DNA from 2 places in the Kistimonas scapharcae genome. Region 2 is predicted to be linked to the other one. Evidence: predicted binding sites of a transcription regulator. Region 2 holds the regulator's gene; the other holds the start of a gene.
What was found. The regulator sigma-54, encoded in region 2, starts transcription at its own class of promoters, with help from an activator protein. The targets are predictions, from matches to a motif close to TGGCACNNNNNTTGCTNT.
Positions count from the first base shown of each region.

Region 1 (16,198 bases), on a different contig from region 2:
AAGCTCCGAAGTTATATGGAATCGTGGCGGAGTACCTGAAATTATGTCCAAGATTATAGGGATTTTGACGGTTATCTTGTCGGTCGGGGTCGGTTATGTGCTGTCCCACGGTAAATTGATGGCACTGTTTCAACCGTTTGAGGTGCTGATCATCGGAGGGGCGGCATTCGGCGCTTTTGTGCTTGCTAACCCCATGCATGTGGTCAAGGACACCGGCCGTCATTCCAAGTACGTGTTCACCGGCTCAGGGTATAACGCTGAACTGTTCATGAACCTGCTCCACCTCATGCATGATCTCTTTAAAACCGCCCGTAAGCCGGGTGGAAAAAAGGCTCTGGAAGAACATATCGAAGATCCGGAAAAGAGTGCCCTGTTTGCCAAGTTTCCGACCATTCAGAGCAAGCATGTCCTCGTTCATTTTATCTGTGACTATGTGCGTCTTTCGCTCGCTGATAACCTGGAGCCCCATGATTTTGATGCCCTGATGGATGAGGGGGTCAAAACCTTTGCCGAGGAAGCCGAGCACCCCGGGCATGCCTTGCACGAAGTGGCTGAAGCCCTGCCGGGTTTCGGCATTGTGGCGGCGGTACTGGGGATCGTTATCACCATGGGTTCACTGGATGGTCCGGCTCAGGAAATCGGTAACCACATCGCGGCGGCACTGGTGGGAACCTTCATGGGGGTACTGTTCGGTTATGGGTTTGTTGGCCCGATCTCAAAGGCAATTGGGTATTCCGTCAGCTATGAAATCAAGGCACTTGAATGTATCAAGGTCTGCCTGAGCAGTTACCGCAATGGTATGCCGCCGGTACTTGCAGTGGATGCCGGTCGAGGCACATTGTTCCATGATATCAAGCCCACGTTCTTTGAGATGGAAAAAGTGGTTAACGAAGGCTGATTAAAAGGGAACTGCTGCCGTGTCATCGTCCAAGGGAAAGGTTGTCATCGTCAAGAAGGTCATCAATGGTGGTGGTGGCGGTCATGGTGGTTCCTGGAAGGTGGCGATGGCAGACCTGGCTCTGGCGATGATGGCCCTGTTCATGGTGCTCTGGTTGCTTAGTGTGACCGACGAGGAACAGCTTGAGAATATCACTGCTTATTTCAAAGATCCCGGTGCATTTCGGCATTCAGGGTCCCCACATCCGATCAAACTCACAGGTTCTCCCAGCACGGTGAAGGAAATTTCCAGCAAGGGACCCAGTATGCAGGGTAGAGCCGGTCCCGATGTGATTGGTGACAGCCAGCCAACCCCCAAGGGAGAAAAACTGAGTTTTGATGACATCATGGGTGATCTCCGGATGCTGCTCGGCAGTGAAAAAACCCAGTATCAGCAGGATGATCCTGTCTATATGGAAGTGCTGCCGGAAGGATTACGGCTGGTTATCCTCGATTTTGATGATAAGCATATGTTTCGTCGGGGTAGCAGTCGGCTGACACCGTACTATGAAGACCTCCTGCTGATGATGGCGCAGGTATTAGGCAAGACGGAGAACAAGATTCTGGTGAGTGGCCATACGGATGCCGCGTCTTTTTCCGAAAACCATTTCCACAGTAACTGGAAACTGTCTGGCGCCCGGGCGCAGGTGGCTCAGCGAACACTGGCCTATGGCGGTATTCCTGATGAGCGGTTCATGATGGTGTCGGCCATGTCGGATCACAGGCCAATCCACCCCGGTAACCCCGAGTCTGGAGCCAACCGTCGAATTGAGCTGCTGTTGCTGAACCCTGAGACGGAAAAAAAACTGGGCAGGCTGTTCTCGCCGATTGACAAGGATGGCGAGGAAAAAGAATCACCCATATCAGAAGAGGCGATGGAGCAGGTCAAGGATGGGATTGATGCGAACAGTTTGCCTCCAGAACTGCAGCCTCCCCCTGTCACTGAGGAAACCGCAGAAGAATAATCAGGGAATGACCGTGTTGACTTTCCCTGAAGCGATGACTCTTGCGTTGATCACCTTGCCGGAAGAGCTGTTTCTCACCTGAATGGTTTCATCGATTGCACCGCCTTCAAGGGCCATGCCCTTCATGGAAACGGTCACACCGTTGATACGGGCTTCTATTACGACATCATCATTTTTCCGGATGACCCTGGGCGGTTCTACCATATCAGGCCTCACGATCTGTGCCGGTGTGATGCGCCGGCTGGCCATCTGCCCGGTGAGTTCCTGTTTCTGGGCAAAATAGCGGCCGCGTATCTGGTTGAGACTGACTGGCTGAATGGTCAGGTCATCAGCCCGAATGGTCTGGTCGCGGTCAATGGTACGGGCGCTTTTCACCACCGGCAGTTCTATGCGGATATTGGCCTTGGCATGGATGGACCAGCGGGGTTCCCGACATACGGCTTTGACCGTGATATTGCCAACCAGCAGGCGATTCTGGCCGGGAATAATAATGTCAGGAGTATGCAGGCAGGTACCCAGCGTTTCCACGTTAGGCGGCGTGACGGTGACCTGCTGGAGACTGGTGACGGGGTCACGAATGTAGGCGGCTGTTTTCTCCATGAGGGCGGTTGTTGCAGCATCAACGATCTGCGAGGCCGCATCTGTGTCAGAGCCATCCTCTTCTGCGTGGAGTACGAAGGGAGCCATCAGGATAAGGGCGGTCATGAATGGCAAAGCCTTAACCGATGTTCTCATACACTGTCCCTCGTGCCGGCACTGACCGGAAAGGCGATTCCGCTTTACCGGATCAGGCGGAAAATACATTCCGGAAAATCCGGCCCATCTTTTCAAGATATCTGACAGCGTGGTATCTGCAAGTTCGTTCCTGAAAGAACGGGAAGGCCTTATCTCGGACTTGGTGGGGCGTTGTGAATGTTGGCAACGTTAATTCTACGCTTGGTTGCCGAGTTGGCACGCTTCTGGCAAACCATTAAATACTTGATGCCATAACAATAAAAGACAGGACACGTCTTCATGGGAATCAGTTTTGAAAAAGGGCTTGGTATTCATCCCAGTGCTTTGCAATTCAGAGCCCAGCGCAGCACGGTTCTGGCAAGTAACCTGGCGAATGTGGATACGCCAGGGTTCAAGGCCAGGGATGTGGTTTTTGCCTTTGACCATACGCTGGAAAACGCGGTTGCGCTGTCTTCACCGGATACCCGTCATATGGGGCTATCCTCTCAGTCGGCAGAGGGCAGGATGATGTATCGCATCCCCTACCAGCAGACAACGGATGACAATACGGTCGAACTCGGGATTGAGCAGGCAGCTTTTGCCCGTAATACGCTGGATTTCCAGACCAGCTTTACCTTTCTCAATATGAAATTCAAAGGGCTTGACAGGGCGATTAACGGGCGCTGACAGGGAGGTCAGATATGTCGCTGAGTGATGTATTCACCATAGCCGGATCGGCTGCCACAGCGCAGACCATACGGTTAAACACCATAGCCAGTAACATGGCCAACGTTGAAAGCGCCGGGGCAACACCCGAAGAAGCGTACAAGGTGCGTAAACCTGTTTTTTCCCAGGTGCTGGTTGATCAGGGGCGGTCCATGGATAGCCCAGACCATCAGGTGATGATGGTCGCCGTTAATGAAATTCTGGAAGTCGAGGCCACGGATGAAGACCGTCGTTATATGCCCGATCATCCAGGAGCTGATGCGGAAGGTTATGTTTATTTTCCGAAGGTCAATGTGATTGGCGAAATGGCTGACATGATGTCTGCCTCGCGCAGTTACCAGAGCAGTATCGAATTGATGGCGACTGCCAAGAAAATGCAGCAACGTCTGCTGACGCTGGGACAATAAGGAGGTTGTCATGGCATTGAATATTCCCGGGCTGTCAGGCAGCTCGTCCACCTCAGGCGCAACCGGTGCTGGCGCTGTCACTGGTACGAATCAGATGGGCCAGGAAGAGTTCCTGGAGATGCTGCTGGCAGAGATCAACAACCAGGATCCGCTGAACCCCCAAAGCAGCAGTGAGTTTGTGGGGCAACTGGCCCAGATCACCAGTGTTGAGAACCTGAACAGTCTCAACAGCCAGATCACCGGGCTGGTTAGTTCCCTGCAGTATTCTCAGGCCATGCAGGCGACTGATCTCGTGGGCAAGACGGTGACGGTGCCCATGAACATCATGGAACTGGACAACACCGGTACCATGAGCGGTGAAGTGCAGGTACCGGTGAATACTGACAGGCTTCAGGTGTTTGTTCAGGACGCCAACGGCCAGGTCGTCTCCAGCATGGATTTTGGACCCCAGTATTCCGGCACAGTGCCGTTTACTACGGATGATTTGGCGAAAGGGATTTATTCCATCTCCGCGGTCGCCACCTACGGCGTAGACAATGAAACCGTGCCGGTAGCGCTGAGCACTAAGGTGGACAGTGTCGTGATTCCTGGGGGCGGCAAGGAAATTGAATTGAATCTGGCTGGCATTGGCGCCATGCCGGTTTCACAGGTCAGCCGGATCGGACAGTAACGGATTAGTCACACTGCAGTTGCAGTAATTATCGGTAACGTCAGTACAGAGGAGGTACGCCATGTCATTCGGCATTGGTTTGAGCGGTATGAAGGCCGCAAAGCGGGATCTGGAAGTGGTCAGTAATAACATTGCCAACTCCAATACCGTGGGGTTCAAGTCATCACGGGCAGAATTCGCTGATGTGTATGCCTCAACATTGGATGGCAGTAATGCCAGGGTTGTCGCGGGCGCAGGGGTCAAAGTGGCGTCCGTTACCCAGAGTTTCCAACAGGGTAACTTCAGTTATACCAACGGTGTGCTTGATATGGCGATCACGGGCAACGGCTTTTTTGTTGTCAATGATAATGGTTCATACCTTTATAGCCGGGCCGGTTATTTTGACCTGGATCGGGAAAACTATGTGGTGAATAACCTGGGGCATCGTTTGCAGGGGTTTGCCTCCGATGCTGCAGGTAACATCCTGTCAGGGAGTATTACCGATCTTCAAGTTGATTCATCGGATATGTCAGCCCAGGCGACATCGGAACTGATTGGCTTGATCAACCTGGATTCCCGTAGCGCTATTCCTAGTGTGGCGACGTTCAATTCGTCTGATCCGAACAGCTATAACACCACAATGGCTTTCAACGTGTATGACAGTTTGGGTAACCCGCACACGCTGGGCCTTTATTTTGCCAAAGACCAGACCATTGCCAACCAGTGGAGTATTCATTACCAGTTGGATGGAGTGGATGTCGGTACAGCTGATCCCCTGAACTTTGACACTAGCGGTCAGGTGGCCACGGGTAGTGGCACATACACGCAGACGATTCCTGCGGCCACACTGGGCAATGGTGCCGATGCCCTTAACCTCAGCATTGACCTGACCGATATGACCCAGCTGGGGATCGCTTCATCGGTGAATGGTGCCATTCAGAACGGCTTTCCACCGGGTAAGTTATCCGGCATTCAGGTCAGTGAGACCGGTCAGCTTCAGGCTCTTTACTCCAATGGTCAGACGTTGAATCAGGGACAGATCATCCTGGCAGGCTTTACCAATGAGCAAGGACTGCAACCGGTTGGGGACAGCCTGTGGCGGGCTGGTTATGAATCAGGCGATCCAGCTTATGGCTTGGCAGGTACCGGTACGCTGGGATCCCTTGAAGCTGGAGCACTCGAACTCTCCAATGTTGATCTATCGATAGAGTTGGTACGACTTATTGAAGCGCAGCGAAATTACCAGGCCAATGCCAAAACCATTGAGACATCCAACAGCCTGACCCAGACACTGATGAATATCATCTGATGATAGCGCTGGGGGAGGGAGGATTAGGAGGATATGGATAAGTCCCTTTTTATCGCAGTATCCGGTGTGAACCGTGTTATGCGGGCACAGCAGGTGCACGCCAATAACCTGGCTAACCTGAATACTCGCGGGTTCCGCAAGGATTTTGTGCATTCCATGGCCGTACCGCTGCAGGGAGATGGCCATCCAAGCCGGGCCATGACCAAGGCAACGGGTACCAGCAGTGCCATGGGGGTAGGGCCCGCTATCCATACTGGTCGTAACCTGGATATAGCGATCTCTGGTGAAGGCTGGATCTCGGTGATCGACGATAATGGCGAGGAAGCGTATACCCGTGCGGGACATTTGCGGCTCGATGACGAGGGGCAATTGGTAACGGGCACTGGTCGTCCTGTCGCCAGTCTTGGGGGGGCGATTGAAATACCGCAATACCGCCATATCGAAATAGGTGGGGATGGCACCATCAATATTGTGCCGGTAGGCGGCATTACCGTACAGCCGGTTGCTGTGGGGCAGATTAAGTTGGTGAACCCGGATCCCCGGGAGATCATCAAGGGGCCGGATGGCCTGTTTCGGCGCATTGATGGTGAGGAAGCCGATCAGGACGCAGGGGTGCAGGTCAAGCCCGGACACCTGGAAGCCAGTAATGTGAATGCTGTTGAAGAAATGGTTCAGTTCATGAACCTGGCGCGACAGTTTGAGTTTCAGTTCAAGGTGATGAAAACCGCGGAGACACTGGCCGCCAGTGGCGACAAGTTGATACGCACAGAATAACAGGAAGTACAGAGGGGTACAGGGACGATGAACCCGGCTTTATGGATCAGTAAGACTGGCCTGGCGGCGCAGGATCGCCATATGGCGACGATTTCCAATAATCTTGCCAACGTCAATACCGTGGGCTTCAAGCGTGACCGGGTCAGCTTTGAAGACCTTTTCTACCATATCGAAAAGCAGCCGGGTGCACTGGCGGATCAGCAGAATATCCTGCCTTCCGGGATGCAGGTAGGAACGGGTGTCCGGGTGACGGGTACCCAGAAAATTTTCACAACGGGTAACTATCAAACGACAGAACAGGCGCTGGATATGGCCGTTGTCGGTGATGGTTTTTTTCAGGTCGCCATGCCGGACGGCACCCCGGCCTACACCCGTAACGGCCAGTTCCACAGGAATGCTGAGGGCACGATTGTGACGGCCAATGGTTTGCCGATAGAACCCGGTATTCAAATTCCCAGCGATGCAGTTTCCATTACCGTCAGTGAAGACGGCAGTGTGATTGCTGCGTTACCTGGTGTTGTCGAGCCAGTGGACCTTGGCCAAATCCCTCTCATTACGTTTGTAAACCCGGCGGGACTGCAGGCTAAAGGCGGCAACCTGTTCGTTGAGACGGCAGCCAGTGGGGCGCCAGTGGAAAACCTTGCGGGTGCTAATGGTGTCGGGAAGATCAAGCAGTTCACACTGGAGATGTCCAATGTCAGTGCGGTGGAAGAACTGGTCAACATGATCTCGGTACAACGTGCCTATGAGATGAATTCCAAGGTGATCTCTGCGGCGGATCAGATGATGCAATTTGCGAATCAGGCGTTGGGATAATCATGACATTTAATATTCTAATTCTGACGTTTATAGGTTTGCTGTTAACGGCGGCAGGGTGTTCGACTGCTCCCCAGCAGGAAATACTGCGTGATATACCGGTTGCAGAGGAGGCGGTTGTTCAGATGTCTGTCAAGCCGACCGTTATTAACGCAGCGGAACATCATGGCAGCCTTTTTCGGAAAGCCTACTCCATGCAGCTTTTTTCGGATCGGAGGGCGTATCGAACCGGCGATATCCTTACCGTAAAACTGGAAGACGGAACCCGAATTACTAAAGATTCCAATACGACACTGGATAAACGTGGCACGATTGCTATATCTGACCCCATCGTTTTTGGTAAGACTGGTGCTGATATTCTCGGTGGTGCAAACTCATTGGCATTCAATGTTGCACCTAACCGGAACTTTACAGGCAATACGGCACTGTCTCGGGGGTATAGCATTCAAAGCGGTTATGTCACGGTTCAGGTGACCGAAGTGATGCGCAATGGAGCGCTGCGGGTCAAAGGTGAAAAATGGCTCAAGCTCAATAATGAAGCTGAGTTTGTCCGTTTGAGTGGCTTGGTCAGGCCTGAGGATATTGATACCAATAATGAAGTTTCCTCCAGGCGGTTGGCAGAAGCCAAAATTACGTATTCCGGTGTTGGATATCAGGAAAATGTTCATGAACCGGGCTGGCTACTGAAACTGGTTAACAGTCCGTTTTTCCCGTTTTAAGCGAAGGAGTCGCTATGGGCAAGGATGCCTGCAAACGACAGATTGCGTTTTTCATGAGTGTGCTGCTGTTTTTAATGGCAGCACCAGCTCGTGCAGAACGCCTGCTGGATCTGGTAGATATCCAGGGAGTGCGAAACAACCCGCTGATTGGTTATGGCCTGATTGTTGGTCTGAATGGCTCCGGCGATAAATCAACAGAGTTTACCGACCAGTCATTGAAAAACCTGTTGCGGGAATTTGGTGTGACCCAGGCAGGAACAGACCTTAAGTCGAAAAATGTTGCTGCTGTTTCCGTCCATGCGACGCTGACGCCTTTTGTACGACCAGGTCAACGTATTGATATCAGCGTTTCCTCTTTAGGGGATGCCAAAAGCCTCAGTGGTGGCACGTTATTGATGACACCACTGAAAGGCATTGATGGAGAGATCTATGCTGTGGCCCAGGGGGATCTGGTTGTTGGTGGTGCTGGTGCCAGTGGAGCCAGTGGTTCCAGTGTCACTATCAATACGCTGACTGTCGGCCGTATCCCAAACGGTGCGATTGTTGAGCGCAGTGTACCGAGCAGCTTTTCGTCTAACCGGGAAATTGTGCTGAACCTGCGTGATCCGGCCTTCAGCACGGCCCGTCGTATTGTGCAGGCGGTGAATAACAAGTTTGGCCCCGATGTGGCCCGTGCCCGGGACAGTGCCTCCATTGTGATTGCGGCACCACCCGACAGCAGTCAGCGGGTGACGTTTATGTCGGTACTCGAAAACCTTGATATTGAGGCTGCCGTCCCGCCTGCGCGTGTCATTTTTAATTCGCGTACCGGAACCGTGGTGATCGGGCAAAACGTCAAGGTGCTACCGGCAGCCGTCAGCCATGGCAGCCTGATTGTCACGATCAACGAAGATACGAAGGTCCGCCAGCCGGTGGCGGAATCGCTTGGGCTGACGGTGGCTACCGCTGAAAGCGAAGTGACCGTTGAGCAGCAGCGCGGTGCGGTGTTTATGTTGCCGGAAGCCGCTTCATTGCAGGATATTATTTCTGCCATTAACAGTGTGGGCGCTTCCCCGACGGACCTTATGTCCATTTTGCAGGCCCTTAAGCAGGCCGGCGCACTCAGAGCGGAGCTGATCGTCATATGATGCCAGGGATGAACATTGATTACTCAGGAATGGTGTCGGGTGCCGATTTCTTGACACATCAGAATAAACCCAAAGGCCTCGAGCAGGCGGCGAAGGCGTTTGAATCGCTGTTCATCAATATGATGCTCAAGAGTGCACGTGCGGCCAATGAAACCCTGGGTGGGGATGACCTGATGGGGGGCTCGGAGATGTCGCTGTATTACTCAATGATGGACAGCCGGATAGCGACCGAAATGAGCAATACCGGTGCATTTGGTCTGGCGGAGATCATGATGCGCCAGTTTGGTTATGAGCAGGACCCTAATGCCGATAAACCCAAAGGCACCTTGCTGGATCAGACCATATGACCCGGGTGTGGTAAAGGAGTATACCGATGAGCAGTTTGCTGGAAATTGGTAAAAGCGGGATACTGGCCTCCCAGAGAATGCTGGAGACCAGCAGCCATAACGTCACCAATGTCAATACGCCGGGGTTCAATCGCCAGGATGTGCAACTCTATAATGCCCCCGGCGCTTTCACGGGACATGGTGTTAAGGCCGGTGAAGTGCGCCGCATCCAGAGTGAATTCCTGACCGCACAGATTCGTGAAAACCTCACCCTTTACAACCATAAGTCTACTGCCGCAGGTTACATGTCTTCTCTGGACAGTTACCTGGGTAATGAAAGCTCGGTATTAACCACCGGGTTGGAGCAGTTTTTTTCGGCGGTCAATGCGGCAACTGTCGATCCGCTTTCCTCGGTTGCGCGTCAAAATATCATCAGTGAAGCCACTTCTTTGTCGCAGCAGTTCCATGCGGTCTATGAACAGCTGGAAGGGCAGGCCAGGCTGCTGGATAACCAGATGGAAGCGGCGGTTGAACAGGTTAACAGCCTGGTTGTCAGCATTGCCGGTTACAACGACCGTATCCGGGAAGCCCAGAACGGCGTCAGTCAACCCAATGACCTGCTGGACTTGCGTGAACATGCGCTGGAAGAACTGTCCGGACTGGTTGGCATTACCGTGCTTGAGCAAGGTAATGGGATGGTGGGAGTGTATTTGAATTCTGGTCATCCGCTGGTGCTTGAAGCGCAGCATAACAGTTTGGAGGTCATCGATGATCCGCTGGATCCCAATGTCACTGGTCTGGGACTCAATAACTCGTTCACTGTGGTGCCATTGACGGGCAACGTGAGTGGCACCGTTGGTGGCCTGCAGGAGTTTCAGACAGGTGTTCTCAGTACTGCGCTGAATGAGATCGGCCGGGTTGCCATGGTGTTCTCTGACCAGGTCAACAGTATTCTTTCGACAGGCTTTGATCTGGGGGACCGGCAGGGCTGGCCTTCCAGCCAGATGATGGCCGATATCAACTGGCAGCCGGCACCGGATCGAGTGGTGCCGGCGGATGGCAATACGGGGGCGGCAGAATTTAGTGTAAATGTCACCAGCCAGACCAGTATTGTGCCAGGTGGCGAATATGTGATGACGATATCGGGGGGGAACTACGACATTGTGCGCAGCATTGACAGTGTCAGTGTGGCCAGCGGTACAGTCGCTTCACTCGCTGCGACGAATCCTGCGTTTGATGGTTTGGAAGTGCAGTTGTTCACTGATCCGGCCAATATCCAGAACGGCGATGTTTACACCGTGGAATTCCCGCTGAGTGGTATACCTGCAGCTGAACGCATTCGGGTGGCAACGAGCCAGCCCATCAGTGATGCCTTTATGCTGCTGTCCGTTCAGGATGCCCAGCAGCTGACGGCGAGTGATTATGAGCTGCGGATTTTGGATAACGGCGGTACCACGGAGTATCGCGTGACCCGTAAGTCTGATGGTCAACAGGTTGGCTCCGGCACGGTACCGGCGACAGCACCGCCAGGTGCCCTGCTTGCTGACTTTGACGGACTTCAGCTCACCATCAATGGTGGGACGCTGAACGCCGGTGAAATCTACCTGTTGCAACCTACCCGTCAGGGCGGGGATGACATCGCGGTCGTGAATGACAACCCGACCCAGCTGGCGCTGGCTGGTATCGCTTCAGCACCCGGCGACAATACCGTTGCCAGAACGCTGGCGGAGTTACAGGCCAGCGCCGTGATAGGCGGCGAATACAGCCTTTCTGAGGGCTATACACAACTGGTAGGACGTATTGCCGTCATGACTTTCCAGACCGAGACCGCCAAGGAAACCACGAATTCCATGCTGATGAAGGCGCAGGAAGAGCGCAACAATTACAGCGGTGTGAACCTGGATGAAGAGGCCATGACCCTGATTCGGGCAGAGCAGGCCTATGCGGCCAGTGCTCAGGTTGTGGCTTCCGCACAACGGGTCTTCGACACCCTGATCGGATTGCTGTAACAAGGAGGTATTGCCATGCGTGTGAGCACGGTGCAGTTTAATAACATGATGGTTGCTTCCATGCAGCAGCAGGGGAGCGAACTGGCCAACACCTATGATGCCATTACATCAGGCAAGCGGCTTCAGCAGCCATCCGACGATGCGTTGGCCGCTGTACAGATTTTGCATCTGAACAAGGAAGTAGCCTTCCTTGAGCAATATACCGATAACATCGCTGCGCTGGAAAACGAGTTGCGCCAGGAAGAGACGCTCCTGACCAACATGGTCAATGTGCTTCAGGGAATCCGGGAAACCATCGTGTTGACGGGGAATGTGGCGGTGGGACCCCAGGGGCTTGAGTCGATTTCGGGGGTTATTGGGGAGCAGATGGATGAGTTGCTCAGCCTGGTCAATTATCGTCGTTCAGACGGACAGTACTTTTTTTCGGGGACGACATCACAGACCCTGCCCGTGGTGGAAACCGCGACACCGGGTGTTTACGACTATGTGGGTTCAGAAGGCCAGCGCCAGGTAGCGATCAGCGGCAGTACCGAAGTGGCGGCGAATGACCCAGCCTCAGCCCTGTTTTTTAACAGTGGTGTGCAGGCCGTGACAGCCGTGGGAACCGCCGCACTGGAAGGTGTCACGGTGCTTGATCTTGATACCTTCAGCCTTTACGCCAGTATTTCCGTGGAAAATGTAGCCGGCACCTGGACCACAACAGCGACTCCCAAGGATGGAGGCCCTGCGGTCTTGTTGCCGACAACGGTGACTGGTGACGAACTGTCTATTACCGGCTTGATTTCTGCCAACATAGAGGGTGCAACCGCTGTGGGTGATCGCTTTACGCTCACGGCCGTGGATACCTTTACCGCCCTGTCTGCCTTTGCCTCGGAGATCTCTGACGGCAGGACGTTTGTTCCGGGGGACTCACTGGGTGACATGCTCAAGACGATTGATAACACCATTGAAAAGGTGGGACAGGTACAGACCCGTATCGGTGGGCGCCTCAATACCATGTCTTCGGTAGGTAACAGCCACGAGGATGTCATCCTGATGAACAAGACACTGCGTTCCGGCCTGGAAGACCTGGATTATGCCGAGGCCATATCCCGGCTCAATCTGCAGCAGACGGCCCTGACCGCAGCCCAGCAGACATTTGTCAAAATTCAGAGTATGTCTCTGTTTGATTACATGCGCTAAATAGCGCTGAGGGCTCCTGTAGGGCTGTCAGAAAAGTCACGTAATTTTGCCGGTTTTGACCTTCGCAGATTCAAGATTTACAGAAAATTACCGATTGTTTGATTCAGAACGATCGGAAAAAAGAGTCTGCCATGTCCAGAATCAGTGGAGTGAATAAGCCGAGTTCTGGCGCTCGGCTATCGGGGATGACGGCTACCCGGCAGGTGCCAGCCCCTTCGGCCATTACCGGCACAGATCGATTGGAATTGAGTGACCAGGCTCGTTTGTTGGGCATTCTGGAAGATGAGGTAGAGCAACTGCCGGTGATTGATATGGCAAAAGTAGAGTCTCTGCGGGAAGCCATCCAGTCCGGAAAAATGCCCATCGACAGGGAGTTACTGGCCAAAAAAATCCAGCAATTTGAGAGTTTCCTTCAGGATATCGACTCATGACCACTACCGCTTCCGACTCAACGCTCACAGCCCTGCGTCAAACCAATCGCCTTCTGACCCGGATGGAGCAATTACTGGAGCAGCAATACCAGTACCTGCTGGCTCGTGACATGGCCTCCCTGGAGCAGGAAAGCAGTCGGCTGTCGGGGTTGATTGAAGAGCTGGAAACAGATGCATCACAGAGAAACCAGCTCCTGACATCCCAAGGGTTGACCACCGATATGGCGGGAATGAATCAGTGGATTACCGGATTGCCTGCAGAGGTTCAGGATGACGCACGTGAGCTTTGGACAACCATCAGAAAGCAGATGGTACGCTGCCGTGAGATGAACCTGATGAATGGCCGCTTACAGGGACGACTACGTTCAGCCACGGCCAGGCTGGTGGAATTGTTTTGGGGAAATTCAGTGGCTCAGCCTGGCTACAATCAGGGTGGTCAGCTGGAGCGCGCCAGCCGTCCGAGGAATATCGACCGGGCCTGATCAGGCATCCTGACGCTGATCAATGTATTGCCGGATAGCATGATCATCCAGCATTTTCTGTTCACTCTTGATAAGCTTCATGCGGCTTTTCTGCTGTATTTTTTCCAGTAATTTTTCCATTGCCTTGAGCTTTCGATGCTCGCCTGCGGCCTGCAGGCTTAGCTGGTTGTATTCCTCCTGGCCTCGGTCTACCCGCTGGTGCTGTAAGTCCGCCACCTGCTGGAGCAGGTTTCGAAAGCGGATCAGGTTGATCACGGACATGGGCGTCACCTGGGTATCGGTGCCAGTCCGGTAGTCATTTATGGCCTGCTGCAGGTAGTTCAGCTGGTCACGCTGCTGATTCAGGCTCTGCTCTGACTGAAGGGCTTTTTTCATCGCTTCCCGGTAGCGCTGCTGCTGAATTTCCAGACATTTCTCCAGGAGCTGGACTGATGTGCTCATGCGACCTCCGTATCGTTACCAGGGGTTGGCGCGGGCGTAGTGCCGCCCTGCCACAGTGAATAGAGTTGCTGGATACAGCTGGCATGATCAATCCGTTCATACATGCCCTGCCTGAGATAGCCCTGCATCAGCGGGTAAAGCTGAATGGCGCGATCCAGCTCCGGATCGGCCCCACGCTGGTAGGCGCCGATGGCCATCATGTCCCGGAACTGGTGATAGCGGGAGTAATAGTGGCGGAAGACTTGAGCCGCTTTCTGTTGTGTCTCGTCGGCGATTTGCGGCATGGCCCTGCTGATGGAAGATTCAATATCAATGGCGGGATAGTGACCGCTGTCCGCCAGCTCACGGCTGAGGACGATATGTCCGTCCAGAATTGACCGGGCGGCATCAGCGACAGGATCCTGCAAATCATCCCCTTCGGACAGCACTGTATAAAAAGCGGTGATGGAACCGCTCCCTTCAATCCCGTTTCCGGCCCGCTCCACCAGTTTGGGAATCTGGCTGAAAACGGAAGGGGTATATCCCCTTGTAGCTGGCGGTTCCCCGACTGATAAGGCGATTTCCCGCTGGGCCTGGGCATAGCGGGTCAGGGAGTCCATCAGCAGCAGAACATCCTGTCCCTGGTCGCGATAGTATTCTGCCATCCGGTGACACAGTAAGGCGGCGCGAAGGCGCATAACCGGAGACTCGTCGGCGGGAGCGGCGATGACCACGGTACGTGCCAGTCCCTCAGGGCCAAGGGTATGTTCGATGAATTCCTTCACCTCACGCCCCCGTTCACCGATCATGCCGACGACGGTGATATCCGCCGTGGTATTGCGGGTCATCATGCTCAGCAGGACACTCTTGCCGACCCCGCTGCCGGCCATCAGTCCAAGTCGTTGCCCTTTACCCACGCACAGCAGGCCATTGATGGCCCTGACGCCGACATCCAGTGGGTCTGTAATGGGTTTACGATGCAGCGGGTTGATCGGTGGACTGCTCAGGGGAATGGTGTCGTCAGGGCGAATGCTGCCCTGGCTATCCAGGGGTTCTGCCAGGCCATTGATGACGCGGCCGAGGAAACGGTTGCCGACCGGAATCGCCATATCGTGGCCGAGGGGTAATACCCGGTCCCCGGGTTGCAGGCCACTGGCATTGCCCAGCGACATCAGAAAATGGACAGAATCGTTGAAGCCCACGACTTCGGCTTCCAGGCAACGTTTCTCCCGTCGTGATTCAATCCGGCAACGGTCACCCACCGCCAGCTGGCAGCCGGAGGCTTCCAGAACCAGGCCGGTCATTTTGGTCAACCGTCCATAGATGCGGGCAACGGGCAGGGACTGGATCCGGTCTGCCAGTGTCAGGCCATGCCCCTCATCTCCGGATGGGGTCATGATAACCGCTCCTCGATTTCATCCGGCATGTAAAGGCGAACCATGTCGAGACAGTCCTGGATGCGTTGTTCAATGTTGGCTTCCGCTTCCAGTTCACCGTTTTCAATCCGGCAGTTACCGGGTTCAATCTCGGCGGCGGCAAAAATCTCCCACTGTTGACGGAGTTCCGGTTTGAACTGCAGCAGGCGTTCGGAATCCACGGGATTAAGATAAATCTGGAAGGTGCCATCGTTGCCTGGCAGACTTTGTAAGGTATTGCGGATGACCCGGTAAATTTGTTCCGGACGACTCTTTGGCTCACTACGGATGATCTGCCGGACAATCGTATCCACCAGTGTGGACAGCCATTCACTCATTTCATCCCGTCGATTCTCATAGAGGCTGCGAACATTTGTCAGGAGACCGTTCAGCTGCGCCACCAGGGCATTAATTTCCTGTTCACTACTCGCCAGCGCCTCTTTGTACGCTTGTTCGCGACCGCTGGTGATGCCTTCCTTCAGTCCCTGTTCAAAGCCTTCCTGACGGCCTTCCGCCAGCCCCTCTGTTCGACCTTCCTCTAGCCCTTGCTGGTGGCCCTGTTCATAGCCATCTTTACGCGCCAGCGCCATGCCCTGACGATATCCATCCGCAAAGCCCTGCGCGCTATTGGCCTGCATATAAGCGCTGTCCTGATCAATCAGGGCGTTGATGTCAGGGTAATCGGAATCTGCCGCCAGGGGCTCCTGGACAACCCTTGAAGGGGGGGCTTCCGCTTCGTCTGGCCGGATCGCCAGTGCGTCCTGCCGGGGGGGACGGCGGAAGGCCGGGAA
Region 1 is NZ_BAABFL010000135.1:47,877-64,074, reverse strand. It holds gene fliA (RNA polymerase sigma factor FliA) at 1-39, shown strand, start outside; gene motA (flagellar motor stator protein MotA) at 44-898, shown strand; gene ABD892_RS09870 (flagellar motor protein MotB) at 918-1,901, shown strand; gene flgA (flagellar basal body P-ring formation chaperone FlgA) at 1,902-2,636, opposite strand; gene flgB (flagellar basal body rod protein FlgB) at 2,916-3,302, shown strand; gene flgC (flagellar basal body rod protein FlgC) at 3,317-3,748, shown strand; gene ABD892_RS09850 (flagellar hook assembly protein FlgD) at 3,759-4,418, shown strand; gene flgE (flagellar hook protein FlgE) at 4,480-5,706, shown strand; gene ABD892_RS09840 (flagellar basal body rod protein FlgF) at 5,740-6,480, shown strand; gene flgG (flagellar basal-body rod protein FlgG) at 6,508-7,296, shown strand; gene ABD892_RS09830 (flagellar basal body L-ring protein FlgH) at 7,299-8,015, shown strand; gene ABD892_RS09825 (flagellar basal body P-ring protein FlgI) at 8,030-9,142, shown strand; gene ABD892_RS09820 (rod-binding protein) at 9,193-9,489, shown strand; gene flgK (flagellar hook-associated protein FlgK) at 9,516-11,477, shown strand; gene flgL (flagellar hook-associated protein FlgL) at 11,493-12,659, shown strand; gene flgM (flagellar biosynthesis anti-sigma factor FlgM) at 12,791-13,090, shown strand; gene ABD892_RS09800 (flagella synthesis protein FlgN) at 13,087-13,572, shown strand; gene ABD892_RS09795 (flagellar export protein FliJ) at 13,573-14,013, opposite strand; gene fliI (flagellar protein export ATPase FliI) at 14,010-15,389, opposite strand; gene ABD892_RS09785 (FliH/SctL family protein) at 15,386-16,198, opposite strand, start outside.
Region 1: flgB (flagellar basal body rod protein FlgB) is a predicted target of sigma-54. The motif match lies at 2,851-2,868, and genes of this name have one in related genera.

Region 2 (16,198 bases):
GTGATCGCCCAGAAAGGTGACGACATGCAGCGTGACTACTGGTACACCGTGGCCCGTGACGGCAACCTGCTGGACCGGATGGTGGATGTAGGGCGTACCGCGGCAGAGCGCACCATTCGTCGACTCGGCGGTCGGAAACTGAAAACCTGCAAGGTGCCCGTGCTGTTCAGTGCAGAGTTGGCCGGCGGCGTGATCGGGAACCTGATGGCGGGTATCAGTGGTGGTAATCTCTACAGACAATCCTCTTTCCTGTTGGATCATCTTGGCAAGCAGATATTCCCTGACTGGGTGCATATCCATGAACAACCGCTATTGAAAGGCGGAATGGGTTCCGGTGCATTCGATGGTGATGGCCTGCAAACGTATGCCAAGGATTTCATCAAGGATGGTGTGCTGGCCAACTATCTGTTGAGTACATACTCTGGCCGTAAGCTGAGCATGCCCAGTACTGCCAATGCGGGTGGTGCACGTAACCTGTTTGTTGACAGTAATGCCGGTGATCAGGAGGCGCTGCTTAAGCAAATGGGCACCGGCCTGCTGCTGACAGAGCTGATTGGTCATGGCGTGAATATCGTGACAGGGGATTATTCCCGGGGTGCAGCGGGTTTCTGGGTGGAGAATGGCGAGATTCAGTATCCGGTATCAGAAATTACCATTGCGGGTAATCTCAAGGACATGTTTATGCAATTGCAGGCGGTGGGTAATGATGTCGATCGTCGTGGCAATATTCAGACGGGTTCATTGCTGATTGATGGTATGACGATTGCCGGTAATTAGTACGTTATAGTCCCATAAAAAAACACCGGTTATCCGGTGTTTTTTTATGGCTGAACATTATGAATAGAACAGCGTGGCCAGTCCAAGGAATGACATGAAACCGGTGACATCGGTGATGGTAGTCAGTACCACGGAACCGGCCAGCGCCGGATCAATATTCAGTGCCTTGAGTATCATTGGCAGGATGGCGCCGACCACCACGGCGACGGTCAGGTTAATCACCATGGCTAATGCAATCACAAGAGCAATGACCGAGTCGTCAAACCACAGCATGGCGGCGGTGGCAACGACGCTGGCCCAGATCACACCATTAGACAGGCCGACGATGAATTCCCGTGTGACCAGCCAGCGGGTATTGGAACGTCCTATCTGGCCCAGTGCCATGGCGCGAATAATCAGGGTCAGTGTCTGGCTGCCGGCGATGCCGCCCATGCTGGCGACAATGGGCATCAGGACCGCCAGGGCAACGACTTTGTCGATCGTATCCTGAAACAGACCAATGACACTGGCGGAAATAAAGGCGGTCATCAGGTTGATGCCCAGCCATGTCGCGCGACGGCGGGCAGTCTTGAATGTCGGTGCGAAGGTGTCTTCGTCTTCATCGAGACCGGCCCGGCTCATCACGGAGTGATCCGCTTCCTCCCGGATAACGTCAACGACGTCATCAACGGTGACACGTCCCAGCAGACGATGGTTTTCGTCAATCACCGGCGCGGAAACAAGGTCTTCCCGTTCGAAGAGCTGAGCAACCTGGCTGTCCTGCATGTCGACGGGGATAGCGATGAAGTCCGTTTCCATGACCTCGCTGATGGTTTTGTTGCCATCCTGAGTCAGCAGGCGGGTCGTGGGCAGGGTGCCAATCAAGGTGTCATCCCTACTGACAACCAGCAGCCCGTCGAAGGGTTCCGGCAGGGACTCATGGCGGCGCAGGTAGCGAAGTGCCACATCAATGGTGATGTCCGGCCTGACCGTGCTGGTGTCAGTATTCATCAGGCCGCCGGCAGTATCTTCAGGCCATGACAGGACAGCCTCAATCCGCTGGCGATCCTGATGGCTCATAGACGACAACACCTGGTGGGTGATGGTCTGGGGTAGTTGCTGCAGCAGGTCGGCGATGTCGTCGATATCCTGTCCGTCCAGAATGTCGATCAGTTCCGCCACATTCATGCGGTCAATAAAGAATTGCCTGACATCATCGCTCATTTCATTGAGGACATCGCCTTCGTGCTCAACGTCAATGAGCTTCCACAGCAGGCTGCGCTGGCGGGGGGGGGCTGAGGCCAGCAGGTGGGCAGCATCAGCAGGTGACAGGCTGTTCAGCATCTGTTTGACCTGCGTGGAAATGCCTTCCTCCAGAGCCTTGTTGAGGATGTCCAGCTGGTTGTCTGAAAGCGCCAGGGAGTGTTGCTGTGTCATGCCTGTCCTTGACCGCGGGATATAGTAGACAGTGGTTATATGTTTGAAGAATAGTCAGTCGGTTGACTGTGGGGCAAGCGGAGAATGCGGTGGGGGGGCGATAAATGTCCAGCGCTTTTCGGTGGTGGGGAGGAAGATTATTCTCCCTCACCGAAAAAATCATCAATCAGGGCTTGCAGGGCTCGTAGTGCCTGGTCTTCATCCTTGCCATCGATCTCGACAGTCAGCTCGGTGCCCTGGCTCGCAGCCAGCATCATTACGGACATGATGCTTTTGCCATCCACCATTGTCTGATCACGCCCCACGTCAATGCGGCTGGCAAAGGATGAGCTGGTCGTGACAAATTTTGCGGCGGCCCTGGCGTGAAGCCCTAGCTTGTTTTTTATCGTAATGGTTTCACGGATCATATTGCCTGAATCTCTCTGTGCCGAATCTGGGTGTTGTCGTGAGACTGCCGAAAGCGTTGGGCGAGTGCTTCAGAGACAAAAACTGACCGGTGTTGACCACCGGTACAACCAATGGCAATCGTCATATAGCTGCGATTACCCGCCTCAAAATCTTTCAGCCAGCTTTCAATGAAACGGTAGATTGAATCGATCATTCGCTTTACTGAAGGGTCATCCTGCAGGAACTTTATGACCGGTTCATCCATGCCGGTGAAGTGGCGTAGTGACTCATCCCAGTAGGGGTTTGGCAGGCAGCGGACATCAAAGACATAATCAGCATCGGTAGGGATGCCATGCTTGAAACCAAAGGATTGCAGTTGTAGAGACAGACCATGTTCCTGCTTGCCCAGCACCCGTTGGCGAATGGTGCTGCGCAGGTCATGAAGTGACAGGGTGCTGGTATCAATCCGCAGGTCAGCTAACAGGGAGATGGGTTCCAGTATGTCTGTTTCCCGCTTGATGGCTTCTTCCAGTGAATACTGTGTATTGCTCAATGGGTGACGCCTGCGGGTTGAGCTATACCGTTTCAGCAGGGTGGTGTCATCGGCATCAAGGAATATGATGTCACACTCAACACCTTGTTTTTCCGTAATTTCACGGTAAACCGATGCAAAGTGGCTGAGAGCGCCGGGAATGTTGCGGGCGTCAATGCTGAGCGCAATTTGCGGAGGCTGTTCACTGGGGTTGTTGCGCAGGCTGTCAATCAAACCTGGCAGCAGATCGGCCGGCAGGTTGTCCACACAATAAAACCCCTGGTCTTCCAGGGCGTGAAGTGCTGCACTTTTACCAGAACCTGATCGACCGCTGATGACGATCAGCCGGGGGACAGTGGACATTGTTAATCATTCCGTATTTGTTGCTGCCGACAGTACTGCTGCTACCGAGGTGGCAGCAGTACTGATCAGTTCAAGCATAGGTAAAAATGAAAACAAGAGAAAGAGGTCAAACGACAGTGGTTTATTGTTTGTGGGAATCAATGCCGTTAGGGAGGGAATTATTCCTCGCAGGTGATCAACTGGTATAGCATTTCGCTGCTTTCGGCTTTTCGCAGGGACTCGCAAAGTGTCGGGTTGCTGAACTTTTCGGCCAGCTTTTTGAGGAGCTCCAGGTGTTCATTGATGCTGTTATCCGGCACGACCAGTGCGAAGATAAGATCGACCGGATGGCGATCGATGGCATCGAAGTCAATGGGTTCGGCCAGCTGCAGAAATACCGCGGCCGGTTTTTTACAGGATGCCAGCCGGCAGTGAGGTATCGCGACACCGTTACCCAAACCGGTGCTACCCAGCTTTTCTCGGGTGACAAGACAGTTGAACAGATCCTTGGCGTCGATGACGGGATCATGTTGTCCGATCAGGTTGGCGATATATTCAAGGGTGCGCTTTTTGCTGCCACCCTGCACGCCGCAGAGGGCGTGCTCGGGCAATAGAATCTTACGAATACTCATTGGAATGCTGGGAGTTGCGAGGAGTGCTCAGTGCGAGCCGGCTCCCTGCATACGATCGATGTTTTTCTCTTTGTGCTTGAGGATCTGGCGATCAAGCTTGTCGGCCATAAGGTCAATGGCGGCATACATATCCTCGTGCTCGGCGGACGCCGCGATATCTGCACCGCGTATATGGAGCGTCGCTTCTGCAAGCTGTCTGACTTTCTCTACGCTCAGCGTAACCTGGATATTGGTTATGCTATCGCAGTGTTCAGCGAGCTTGTTTAGTTTTTTGGTAACATACTCGCGGAGGGACTCGGTAACTTCGACATGATGTCCGCTGATGTTAACTTGCATGCGTTACTCTCCTGATCACAGGTTCGCTCACATCCGGTTCGCACTCCGTCCGAACCGGGCTGACGGCTGTAGTGTACCATTGCTCAGGGGCGATCGTCTTGGGTTTTTGCGACCTATTTACCGGAATCCGCGTATGCCCATACGTGCCGTTTCCGATCATTAGCCACAGCGTAGACTACACCAGCCGTTTTCGTTCATTGGATGGCGGAATCAGGATGGATTCCCGGTATTTGGCAATGGTTCGCCGCGCCACCTGGATACCCTGTTGCGCCAGCATGGTGGCAATTTTGTTGTCGCTCAGGGGTTTTCGTGGGTTCTCCTGGGCGACCAGTTTCTTGATCAGCGCCCGGATAGCGGTTGAGGAGCACTCTCCCCCTGAGGCGGTGCTGACATGACTGGAGAAAAAGTATTTGAGTTCAAAAATGCCCCGGGGCGTATGCATGTATTTCTGTGTGGTCACACGGGAGATGGTGGATTCATGCATCTCCACGCTTTCGGCAATATCGTGTAGCACCAGCGGTTTCATGGCTTCTTCGCCGTAATCGAAGAAGCCGCGCTGGTAGTCGACAATCCGGGTGGCGACCTTGAGCAGGGTTTCACTGCGACTCTGCAGACTCTTGATAAACCAGCGGGCTTCCTGAAGTTGATTTTTCAGGTAGGTGTTGTCGCTGCTGCTGTCTGCCCGGCGGATCAGGGATGAGTAGCCGGTATTGATACGTAGGCGTGGCGATGCATCAGGATTCAGCTCAACGACCCACTCGCCCTGCTTTTTGCTGACCAGTACATCCGGGATGACATATTCTGCTTCGCTGGTTTCAAGGCTGCTGCCGGGTTTAGGGTTCAGGGTTTGGATGAGTTCAATAGCGGCTTTTAGCTCGGGTTCCTTGAGCTTTGTCTTGCGCATGATCGTGGTGTAATCACGGCTGCCCAGACGATCCAGGTGCTGGTCAGCGACTTGTCTGGCGGCAGATAATGCGGGTTCTTCCTGAACGTCAGGACCGTTTAGCTGTATAAGCAGGCATTCGCGCAGGTCTCTGCAGGCTACGCCGATTGGTTCAAACTGCTGGATGCGACGCAGCATGACCTCGACTTCGTCAAGCTCGACCTCCAGTTCCGGATCCATGCCCTCAAGGATATCTTCCAAGGAGCATGTCATGTATCCGTCGTCGTTTATTGCGTCGATAATCGCCATGCCGATCAGGCGATCGGTGTCACTCATTGGGGTCAGGTTGAGCTGCCACTCAAGGTGATCCTGTAGTGAGTCGGGGGCGCTGCTGCGACTGGTGAAGTCGTCGTCAGGACGTTCGGCCTGAGAGCCGGATGAGGATTGGTAGACATCATCCCAGCCGCTATCGATGGGAAGTTCAGATGGGATCTGATCGCACCACTCTTCCTGGGAATCTGATACTTCTGGGTTTTGTTCTGTTTTTTCACCCTCTGCAAAGTCAGTCAGGCCGGTTTCGCTGCCAGTGTCGTCTTCCTGTGTCGTGGACTCTTCCGAGACATTGCTTTCTGGCGAACCTTCCTCCTGCTCAAGCAGGGGGTTGCTCTCAATGGCCTGCTGGATCTCCTGCTGCAGATCCAGTGTTGACAGCTGCAGCAAGCGGATGGCCTGCTGCAGTTGTGGGGTCATGGTCAGTTGCTGGCCAATCTTGAGTTCCAGTGATGGCTTCATGACTCTACCGGTCCTGGTTGTACTACATCTGATTCACGGTTGTCGTTCTTGCTCATCCCTGAGAGCGTGTCAGGTACCTGTTAGCACCTGCGGTTATTCAGCCTATTGCGACATTTATCGCTTACGCGACGGTATAGTACATGGCTGGTTTGGATTTTGCATCAGATACGGAAGTGTTCACCGAGATAGACGTCGCGAACCTTCTGATTGGCCATGATGGCGTGACTGTCGCCTTCGGCGATAATGTGGCCTTCGCTGACAATATAGGCGTGTTCACAGATATCCAGTGTTTCGCGTACATTGTGGTCGGTGATCAGGACGCCTATGCCGCGATTTTTCAGATGCTGGATAATCTGTTTGATATCATTGACCGAAATAGGGTCGACGCCGGCGAAGGGTTCATCCAGCAGGATGAACGAGGGCTCGGTTGCCAGTGAACGGGCAATTTCAACCCGCCGCCGCTCTCCACCGGACAGGCTCATACCTGCACTGTCGCGGATATGCTGAATGTTGAACTCTTCCAGCAATTGTTCCTGCTTTTCAACACGCTGCGTCTTGGTCAGGTCCTTGCGGGTTTCAAGGATTGCCATCAGGTTATCCGCCACGCTGAGCTTGCGGAAAATGGAGGCTTCCTGTGGCAGGTAGCCAATGCCTGCGCGGGCGCGACCGTGCATGGGCAGCGGTGTGATGTCCTGGTTGTCAATCCGGATCTGGCCGCCATCGGCGTGCACCAGTCCGACAATCATATAAAAACAGGTCGTTTTGCCGGCGCCATTGGGGCCGAGCAGTCCGACAATCTGCCCACTCTCAATACTGACAGAGACATCCCTGACGACCTGGCGGCCACCGTACTGTTTTCTGAGGTTGCAGGCTTTAAGCTGAGACATGCTGTCGTTTAACCGCTGTACATCGAAACTCGTTGGAACGGTGATGGCTGCGTTATGAGGCAGCCATCCCAGGAAAGGACCGGCTTACTGGCGAGGCTGGATCACCATCTCGACCCGTTTGCCCTCGTTGGCGCCATCCGCCTTTGCGTTGACGACCTGAGCCTGCTTATCATACTCGATCATGTCACCGGTAAAAGTGTCGCCTTTTTGTTCAAGACGGGCTTGTTTGATCAGCTCGACCTTTTCATGATCCAGGTAATACTTGATGGTCTTGCCCCAGGCCTTGAGGAGGCCTTTCTCACTGTCCTGTTCTTCTTCAAAGTAAGCCTTTTTCTTCTTGCCTTCAGAGACCACTTTCTGAATCTGTCGATCCTGAGAGTAGATGGTCACAATGTCCCCGGTCAGTTTGGTGGTGCCCTGGGTCATGATGACATTGCCGCGGTAGATGGAAATGCCATTTTTGTCGTCGATGTCGGCAGAATCTGAAGAAATGTGGATCGGTTTTTCCCGATCGCTGGGCAGTGCCAGTGCAGACGTCGTGCTGAACAGTGCCATGGCGGCAACAAATGTAAGAGTGAATTTAGCGTGATTCATGTACGCCCCTGACCCTGGACTTCAACTGGATAAAATCCCGTTTATAAAACGCTTTCATGCCGTTGGCTTTCATCACGCCGCTGGGACTGATGATGGTGACCGGCCGGTTGGTATCGGCAAAATCCTGACCAGAGTATATGGTCAGAAAGTCTGTGTCCATGCGCAGCTTTTGGGTTTCACCCTCGACCTGTGTCATGACAACGTTCTTTTTCAATTCTACCGTTTCCCCGTCGGGCAGGATGCGGCCGGTATCCGCGACGGTGTGCCACGGCGCAGCATTGTCGCTGTAACTCCAGAGATCCGGGCTGGCCAGTAGTGTGATGTCATTGTGAGGATAGTGGCTGATGCTGTCAGCGGTCAGGTCTGATTTCAGCAGCCCATTCTCGTCGAATTCGCGGATATGTGCATTGTAAGAAAAGAAGTCCGGCACCTTGATCTCGGTGGTTGCCTCGGCTGGCTGGCGGGAAACCTTGAGATCCGTTTCGTAGGCCCAGTAACCCATGCCGACCGCGAGGACGACAATGGCGGCTATCAATAGAATCTGGCGTAATGGCATATAACGTCCTTAACCCGCAGGCACGTATCCCTGATGATTCAGAGATACGCGGCCTGTGCAGCTTCCAGGGTGCCCTGGGCCGCCATGATCAGCTCACAGAATTCCCGTGCAGCGCCACGGCCACCTTTCATCTGGGTGACACCGTCAGCATGTTGCTTGACGAAATCGTGGGCATTGGCAACCGCCATACCCAGTCCGGCCCGTCGGATCGCAGCAAGGTCCGGAAGGTCGTCGCCCAGGTAGGCGACCTGCTCAAAGGTCAGCCCGAGTTCTTCGAGCATGCTGGTGAGTACGGTCAATTTGTCTTCCCGCCCCTGTACTAGGTGGGCAATACCGAGATCCTGAGCACGTTTTTCGACCAGTGGTGAGCTGCGGCCAGTAATGATGGCCGTCTCGACACCGCTGTTTTGAAGGAGTTTGATGCCAAGGCCATCGAGTATGTTGAATGCCTTGATTTCTTGACCATCAGAAGTGAAATAGAGGCGTCCATCGGACAAGACACCGTCCACATCAAAAACGGCCAGTTTCACATTGCGTGCTTTTTCGTGCAGTGCAGCATTCATTCAGACAACTCCAGCCTTAAGCAGGTCATGCATATTAATGGCGCCGATGGCGTGATTGTCTTCATCTACACAGATCAGGGCGTTGATCTTGTATTCATCCATGATATGCAGGGCTTCAGCGGCCAGAATATTGTCCCGAACGGTTTTGCAGTTGCGGGTCATGACATCATCAATCACGCTGTTGCGTGGATCGATGTTTTGATCCAGTGCCCGTCGCAGGTCGCCATCAGTGAAGACGCCTATGACTTTTTGATTGTCATCGCAGACGGCGGTGATACCCAGACCTTTGCCGGTGATCTCGAGCAGTGCTTTGCTGAGAGATGTGCCCTCTCTGACCATGGGAATACGGTCGCCGGTGTGCATGATGTCAGAGACTTTCAGCAGCAGGCGTCGTCCGAGGCTACCGCCAGGGTGGGAAAATGCAAAGTCTTCTGCAGTAAAACCGCGGGCTTCCAGCAGGGAGATCGCCAGTGCATCACCCATGACCAGTGTTGCGGTTGTGCTTGATGTGGGCGCAAGATCCAGAGGGCAAGCCTCTTTTTCGACACTGACATTCAGGTGGGCGTTAGAGGCGCGGGCCAATGTGGAGTCGTTGTTGCCTGTCATGCTGATTAAAGGAATGCCCAGTCGCTTCAGCAGTGGGATCAGGGTAACTACTTCACTGGTATTACCGGAGTTGGACAGCGCCAGCACGATATCATTGCTGGTGATCATGCCCATGTCGCCGTGGCTGGCTTCTGCCGGATGCACAAAAAATGAAGGGGTGCCGGTGCTGGCCAGGGTGGCGGCAATCTTACGGCCGATATGGCCCGACTTGCCCATCCCTACGACAATTACGCGGCCGGTACAGGCCAGCATGCGCTGACAGGCATCGGCAAAATGGTTGTCAATACGGTTGTGCAGGGCATCAACGGCCTTGCGTTCAAGGTCTACGGTGCGTCGGCCTGACGCGATAAAAGCTTCCGGATTGGTCATTGCAGCTCGATCAGATAGTGATTCAGTGGTCGCTGTGATGTCTGGGTGCGTGTCCATAGCGTATCAGCTTTGCAGGTATAGCAGCAGGGTATAGCCCAAATAGCAGGCTGCCAGTAGTACGCCGGCCCCCCGTCCTATTCTCTGGCGTTTGCGACCGGCGAGCGCCAGGATCAGTAGCAGCGCTGTGATGGCGATCATGGCCGGCACGTCACGCTGGAATGCGGCCGGATCGATGGTGGCTGGTGCCACGATGCCGGGCACGGCCATTACGGCCAGCAGGTTAAAGATGTTGGAGCCTACAATATTTCCCAGCGCAATGTCATGGTGTTTTTTCAGGGCGCTGACTACTGAGGCGGCCAGTTCCGGCAGGCTGGTGCCGATGGCGACAATGGTCAGGCCGATGATCAGCTCACTGATGCCCAGTGCACGGGCGACTTCTGTTGCTCCCCAGACCAGCAGGCGGGAGCTGGCTACCATCACCAGTAGTCCAACGATCAGCAGGACGGTGGCTTTTGCCTGACTGATATCCGGCAGTTCTTCTTCGGTTTCTGCGCCGGCAGTGGTTTGCAGGTTGCTGTCGGGCTGGCGTTGCCAGCGGTAGATCAGGTAAAGCGTGAGAATCAGGCCACTGATCAGCAGGATGCCGTCCAGGTGGCCCAGCTGGTTGTCGATCAGCAGCAGGCCGGCCAGGACGGTGATAATCATCAGTAAGGGGATTTCACGGCGAACAACATCACTTTTGACGGGCAGGGGGGCCACGATGGCGGTAATGCCCAGCACCAGGCCAATGTTGGCGATATTGGAACCGACAGCATTTCCAACGGCGAGGCTGCCATAACCAGACATGGCAGCCATCAGGGAAACCAGGATTTCAGGGGCAGACGTGCCGATAGAGACAATCGTCAGGCCAATCAGCATAGGCGACATGCCAAAGTTTCGGGCGGTGGCCGCTGCGCCATTGACAAATTTGTCGGCGCTCCACATCAGGGTGATAAATCCAGCAAGGATAGCGCCAGTAGCGAGAAGCATGGTGATTTCGTAAACCTGTCTGCTCAAAGCGGGGGATTGTATCTGTAAAGTGGCTGCCTGGCACTCTGCAGTGACGAAAAAACCATAACCTTGCCACTTGTTCAGGTTCTGTTAAGGGTCTGTTGAGTAAGGTAGGCCACTGGAAATATTCAGATAATCAGCATCGTTCGCGGTGAGGCTTATGTCATAATGTGAACGGTGTTACACTTTTATCGGCGGGATAATGGTGTCAGTGTGCTATTGCCTTGATAGCACTTTGCTGTTGCCTGTTGCGTAATCTTGTAGCCTAACTGGCTGAATCCCTGGTTGTACTGAATCACCGTGAGCGCCTGTGTCGCCTGCGGTTGGGTATGGATTGTTACGCGTTAACCGATTCCTGGATGGAAGGTGCTTTTGCTTGATGAGTGCACTGTCGGACAATTTTGTTGAAATCCGCGGGCTGACCTTTCTGCGTGGCGAACGAGTGATCTTCGACAACGTGGATATGGATATTCCCCGGGGTAAAATCACTGCGGTGATGGGGCCCAGTGGCACGGGTAAAACAACACTGCTGCGCCTGATTGGCGCCCAGTTGAAGCCTGATGCCGGTACTATCCGCGTCGATGATCATGATCTGTTTGCGCAGGATCGGGAGCACCTGTTCCAGCTGCGTCGTCGCATGGGGATGTTGTTCCAGAGCGGTGCGCTGTTCACGGATCTGAGCGTCTTTGGAAATGTCGCCTTTCCGCTTCGAGTGCACACCAACCTGCCCGATCGCATGATTCGGGATATTGTCCTGATGAAATTGCAGGCAGTCGGTTTGCGTGGTGCTTCCCAATTGATGCCCAGCGAGCTCTCGGGTGGCATGGCGCGCCGTGTGGCGCTGGCCCGTGCCATTGCACTGGATCCAGGCATGATGATGTACGACGAACCGTTCGTAGGGCAGGATCCTATTGCCATGGGGGTACTGGTCAAGCTGGTCAGGATGCTCAATGACTCCCTCAATATGACGACAATCGTCGTTTCGCATGATCTGACGGAAACCGCCAGTATTGCAGATTTTCTCTATCTGTTTGCCGATGGCCATGTGATAGGCAAGGGTACACCGGAAGAAATGATGAATTCGAATGACCCGGATATCCGGCAGTTTATGAATGGCCTGCCGGATGGTCCGGTGCCGTTCCATTATCCCGGTGAGGACTACCTCACTGAATTGTTGGAGGAGGGGTAATGACGGGCTTTGTCGATAGTCTGGTCAGGATCGGCCGGATTGGTCTTGATCGCATTCAGGCGATTGGCCGCGCCGGAATGATTCTGTTTCATGCCATCCTGGGGCGTTCCCGCCACGGTTCCATGTTCCCGTTGCTGATCAAGCAACTGTACTCCGTGGGTGTTCTGTCTCTGGTCATCATTATTGTATCCGGCTTTTTCATTGGTATGGTGCTGGGGTTGCAGGGGTACAACATCCTGGTCCGTTACGGTTCTGAACAGGCGGTCGGCCAGCTGGTGGCTTTGAGCTTGGTGCGTGAGTTGGGGCCGGTGGTGACCGGGTTGCTGTTTGCCGGCCGCGCAGGCTCAGCGTTGACGGCGGAGATTGGGCTGATGAAAGCCACGGAGCAGCTGTCGAGCATGGAGATGATCGGTGTTGATCCGCTCAAGCGGATTATCGCGCCGCGATTCTGGGCCGGTTTTATCAGCATGCCGCTGTTGGCAGCCATCTTTTCCATGGTGGGTATTCTCGGTGGCGCCATGGTGGGGGTTGACTGGCTCGGTATCTATGAAGGCTCATTCTGGGCCAATATGCAGCAGGCCGTTGATTTCCGCAATGACGTGATTGACGGAATGATCAAAAGTCTGGTGTTTGGTTTTGTCGTGACCTGGATTGCCGTATTCCAGGGCTATGACACCGTGCCGACATCAGAAGGTATCAGTCGGGCAACGACCCGCACGGTGGTTTACGCCTCCCTGGCTGTTCTGGGGCTTGACTTTATATTGACTGCCGTAATGTTTGGAGACCTGTAAGCGATGCGGATGCGAACGATAGAGATTGGTGTCGGCGCCTTTATTCTGGCGGGCGTGTTTGCGCTTGTCCTGCTGGCGTTGAAAGTCAGCGGCCTCTCCCTGAGCAGTAGCTCACAGACGTATGAGCTGTATGCGGAATTCGATAATGTCGGTTCCCTTACGCATCGTGCCAAGGTCGCCATGGCGGGCGTGACGATTGGTCGAGTTGTGGGTATTGAACTGAACAAGAAAACCTATATGGCACGGGTCACCATGGCTATTGACGGTGATGTTGACAATATTCCTGTTGACAGTACGGCAGCCATTGAAACAGCAGGCCTTTTGGGTGAGAAGTACATTGGTATCAGTATCGGCGGTGCGACAGAGTTCCTGCGTCCGGGAGAGCTGTTTGATGATACTCAGTCTGCGATTGTACTCGAGGACCTGATCGGGAAATTCATGCTGGGTGCTGTCGGCAAGGACGATACGGCCAGTGATGATGCGTTTTGAGCCAGCGACGATAGACTTTAATTAACGTGTGATCTCGACGGTTGCCAATCATGAAAATGACACAGAAACTGACTCGTATGCTGGCACTGCTGGCGGTTGTTGCACAGGTTTCCCTGCCGGTTGTAGCGGCTGAGCAGAAGCCGGAAACAGTGGCCAGTCAAGCCACCAACCAGGTACTGACGGTGTTGCGTGAAAACCGGACGGTCTTCGAGAAAGAACCGCAAAAATACTACGTGGCCGTTGAAGAAGTGCTGGATCCGGTGATTGCCTTTGATCAGGTGGCCCGTGGTGTGATGGGTAAGTATGCGCATAGGGCAACGCCAGAGCAGTTGAAGGCGTTTACCCAGACTTTCCGTGACAGCCTGATTGAGTTTTATGGCAAGGCGGTGATGACGCTGGATCCTTCCCGTCTGAAACTGTCACGTGTTGACCCTGTGGCTGAAGAGCAGTTGGCGGATTACCGTAACCGGAAGATTCGTTCTATTCCGGTCAATCTGAAAGTCAGTTCGGATAATCAGGAATACAGCTTGTCCTACTCCATGATTCAGGACGGTGGCCAATGGAAAGCGCGGAATATCATCGTAGAAGGGATCAATATCGGCGTGCAGTTCCGCAACCAGTTTGCTTCTGCCATGCAGCAGTACAAGGATGTGGGTAAGGTGATTGATAACTGGTCGGCCATTATGAAGAACCAGGCGGATGCCGCCCAGGGGGCCTGATGAATACAGTTGAGGTAACGGCGCCGGGAAAGCTGGTGTTGAAGGGCGCGGTTGATGTCGATACGGCGGCTGAACTGGAAGTTGCCGGCATGGCGTTAATTGATAGTCAGGTCGCACCATGGTGGGAAGTTGACCTGTCCGCTGTGACCCGTGCTGACAGTGCCGCTCTGGCGTTGCTACTCTCCTTGATGCGGGATGCCGGGAATAAACAGGTCAGCCTGACATTTACCGGGTTGCCGGATGAATTGATGGCTCTGGCCGGGGTCTGCGGCGTGGATAGTCTGTTGCCGATGGCCTGAATTTCCAGAAAAACTGAAAAAAACGTGTAAGAAACGGGCGGAACACTGGTGTTCCGCCCGTTTCTTTTATTATTATTGCTCGTTTTGTATCCGGGTTGGGATGAGCGCCATGCAAGCTGTTGAAATCAAGACACTACTGGAAGAGCGACTGGATGACGCCGAGGTCATCGTTTCTGGTGAGGGCTGTGATTTCCAATTGACAGTGATTTCTGATCAGTTTAGCGGTGCCTTGCCTGTAAAACGCCAGCAAATGGTGTACGCCCACCTGAATGACCTGATTGCTGACGGCACGATTCACGCGGTGACCATGCGTACCTTTACCCGTGACGAGTGGGCTGCTCAGCAATAAATCTTTTGCCAGCCTATGCTTGGCCAACGCTGCATGCTTGCGGGTTGGCTTGGTAGGGGGGTGGTTTCGTATTACCTGTGTTATTTCCGGGAAGGTGGATGTGATATCAGTTCCTGGAAATAATGCTTATCCTCTCAACAGGGGTTTCAATGGATAAGCTGATTATTACTGGTGGAGTACAACTCAACGGCGAGATCCGGATCTCCGGCGCCAAGAACTCTGCCTTGCCGATCTTGGCCGCGACACTCCTGGCTGATGAGCCGGTGACAGTCTGTAACCTGCCGCACCTCAATGACATTACGACCATGATCGAGCTGTTCGGCTGCATGGGGATTGATCTGCTCATCGATGAAAAGATGAATGTGGAAGTGCATGCCAGCACGATTAAGCATCTCAGTGCACCTTATGAACTGGTTAAGACCATGCGCGCCTCGATCCTCGTGCTGGGGCCTTTGCTGAGTCGCTTTGGTGAAGCGGAAGTGGCGTTGCCGGGTGGTTGTGCGATCGGAAGCCGTCCTGTTGATCTGCATATCCGTGGTCTTGAGGTTATGGGAGCCGAAATAAAGGTTGAGGAAGGTTACATCCGTGCCAAGGCCAAACGTCTTAAAGGTGCCCGTATTTTCATGGATACTGTCACGGTCACCGGTACTGAAAACCTTTTGATGGCTGCAGTACTGGCTGAAGGTGAAACCCTGATTGAAAACGCGGCCCGTGAGCCTGAAGTGGTTGACCTGGCCGAGTGCCTGTTGCGCATGGGCGCCAAAATTGAAGGTCACGGCACTGATACCATTCGTATTCAGGGCGTTGACCGCCTGCACGGTTGTGTCTATTCCGTGCTGCCGGACCGGATTGAAACCAGTACCTATCTGATCGCTGCAGCAGCTACCGGCGGACGTATCAAGGTCAAGGACACTGAACCGAAAATCCTGGATTCCGTGCTGACCAAGTTGCAGGAAGCCGGCGCCAACGTGCAGTGGGGCGATGACTGGATCTCCCTGGACATGGAAGGCCGTCGCCCGAAAGCGATCAACCTGAAAACGGCTCCCTATCCTGCTTTGCCCACCGATGTTCAGGCCCAGTTCACGGCGTTGAACGCCGTCGCGGAAGGCACCGGTTCCATTACCGAAACCGTGTTTGAAAACCGCTTCATGCATGTTCAGGAAATGAAGCGCATGGGGGCGACCATCGACGTGGAAGGCAATACCGCCATTGTAACCGGGGTTTCAGAGTTAAAGGGAGCCCCGGTCATGGCAACCGATCTTCGTGCTTCTGCCAGTCTTGTGATTGCTGGGCTGGTGGCCGACGGTGACACCACGGTTGATCGTATTTACCACATTGACCGTGGTTACGAGTGTATCGAGGAAAAACTGCAGCAGCTGGGTGCGAAGATAAAACGCATCCTTGGATAATATAGTTGATCGAAAATAGCCGGGCTTATTAAGTTACCCGGCTTTTTTGATTTGTAGAGCAAACAATAGCGTGTTTTATATAATGATTGGGTTTTCAAGTGGAACTTTTTTGTAAGGAGCTTGCTTTATATTTATTAAGTTAATGAGGTGTTTGTTTTGTCGAGTGAGTCGTCAGTGAGCCGGTATTAATATTTTTGTAGCGTTTTTGAGGAGTGGTTTGTCTTTGTTGAA
Region 2 is NZ_BAABFL010000003.1:1,054-17,251, reverse strand. It holds gene pmbA (metalloprotease PmbA) at 1-777, shown strand, start outside; gene mgtE (magnesium transporter) at 835-2,193, opposite strand; gene ABD892_RS00205 (HPr family phosphocarrier protein) at 2,331-2,600, opposite strand; gene rapZ (RNase adapter RapZ) at 2,597-3,475, opposite strand; gene ptsN (PTS IIA-like nitrogen regulatory protein PtsN) at 3,634-4,086, opposite strand; gene hpf (ribosome hibernation-promoting factor, HPF/YfiA family) at 4,114-4,422, opposite strand; gene ABD892_RS00185 (RNA polymerase factor sigma-54) at 4,598-6,097, opposite strand; gene lptB (LPS export ABC transporter ATP-binding protein) at 6,259-6,984, opposite strand; gene lptA (lipopolysaccharide transport periplasmic protein LptA) at 7,069-7,578, opposite strand; gene lptC (LPS export ABC transporter periplasmic protein LptC) at 7,565-8,134, opposite strand; gene kdsC (3-deoxy-manno-octulosonate-8-phosphatase KdsC) at 8,173-8,697, opposite strand; gene ABD892_RS00160 (KpsF/GutQ family sugar-phosphate isomerase) at 8,698-9,672, opposite strand; gene ABD892_RS00155 (calcium/sodium antiporter) at 9,736-10,701, opposite strand; gene ABD892_RS00150 (ATP-binding cassette domain-containing protein) at 11,102-11,911, shown strand; gene mlaE (lipid asymmetry maintenance ABC transporter permease subunit MlaE) at 11,911-12,702, shown strand; gene mlaD (outer membrane lipid asymmetry maintenance protein MlaD) at 12,712-13,191, shown strand; gene ABD892_RS00135 (MlaC/ttg2D family ABC transporter substrate-binding protein) at 13,242-13,910, shown strand; gene ABD892_RS00130 (STAS domain-containing protein) at 13,910-14,209, shown strand; gene ABD892_RS00125 (BolA family protein) at 14,319-14,558, shown strand; gene murA (UDP-N-acetylglucosamine 1-carboxyvinyltransferase) at 14,708-15,967, shown strand.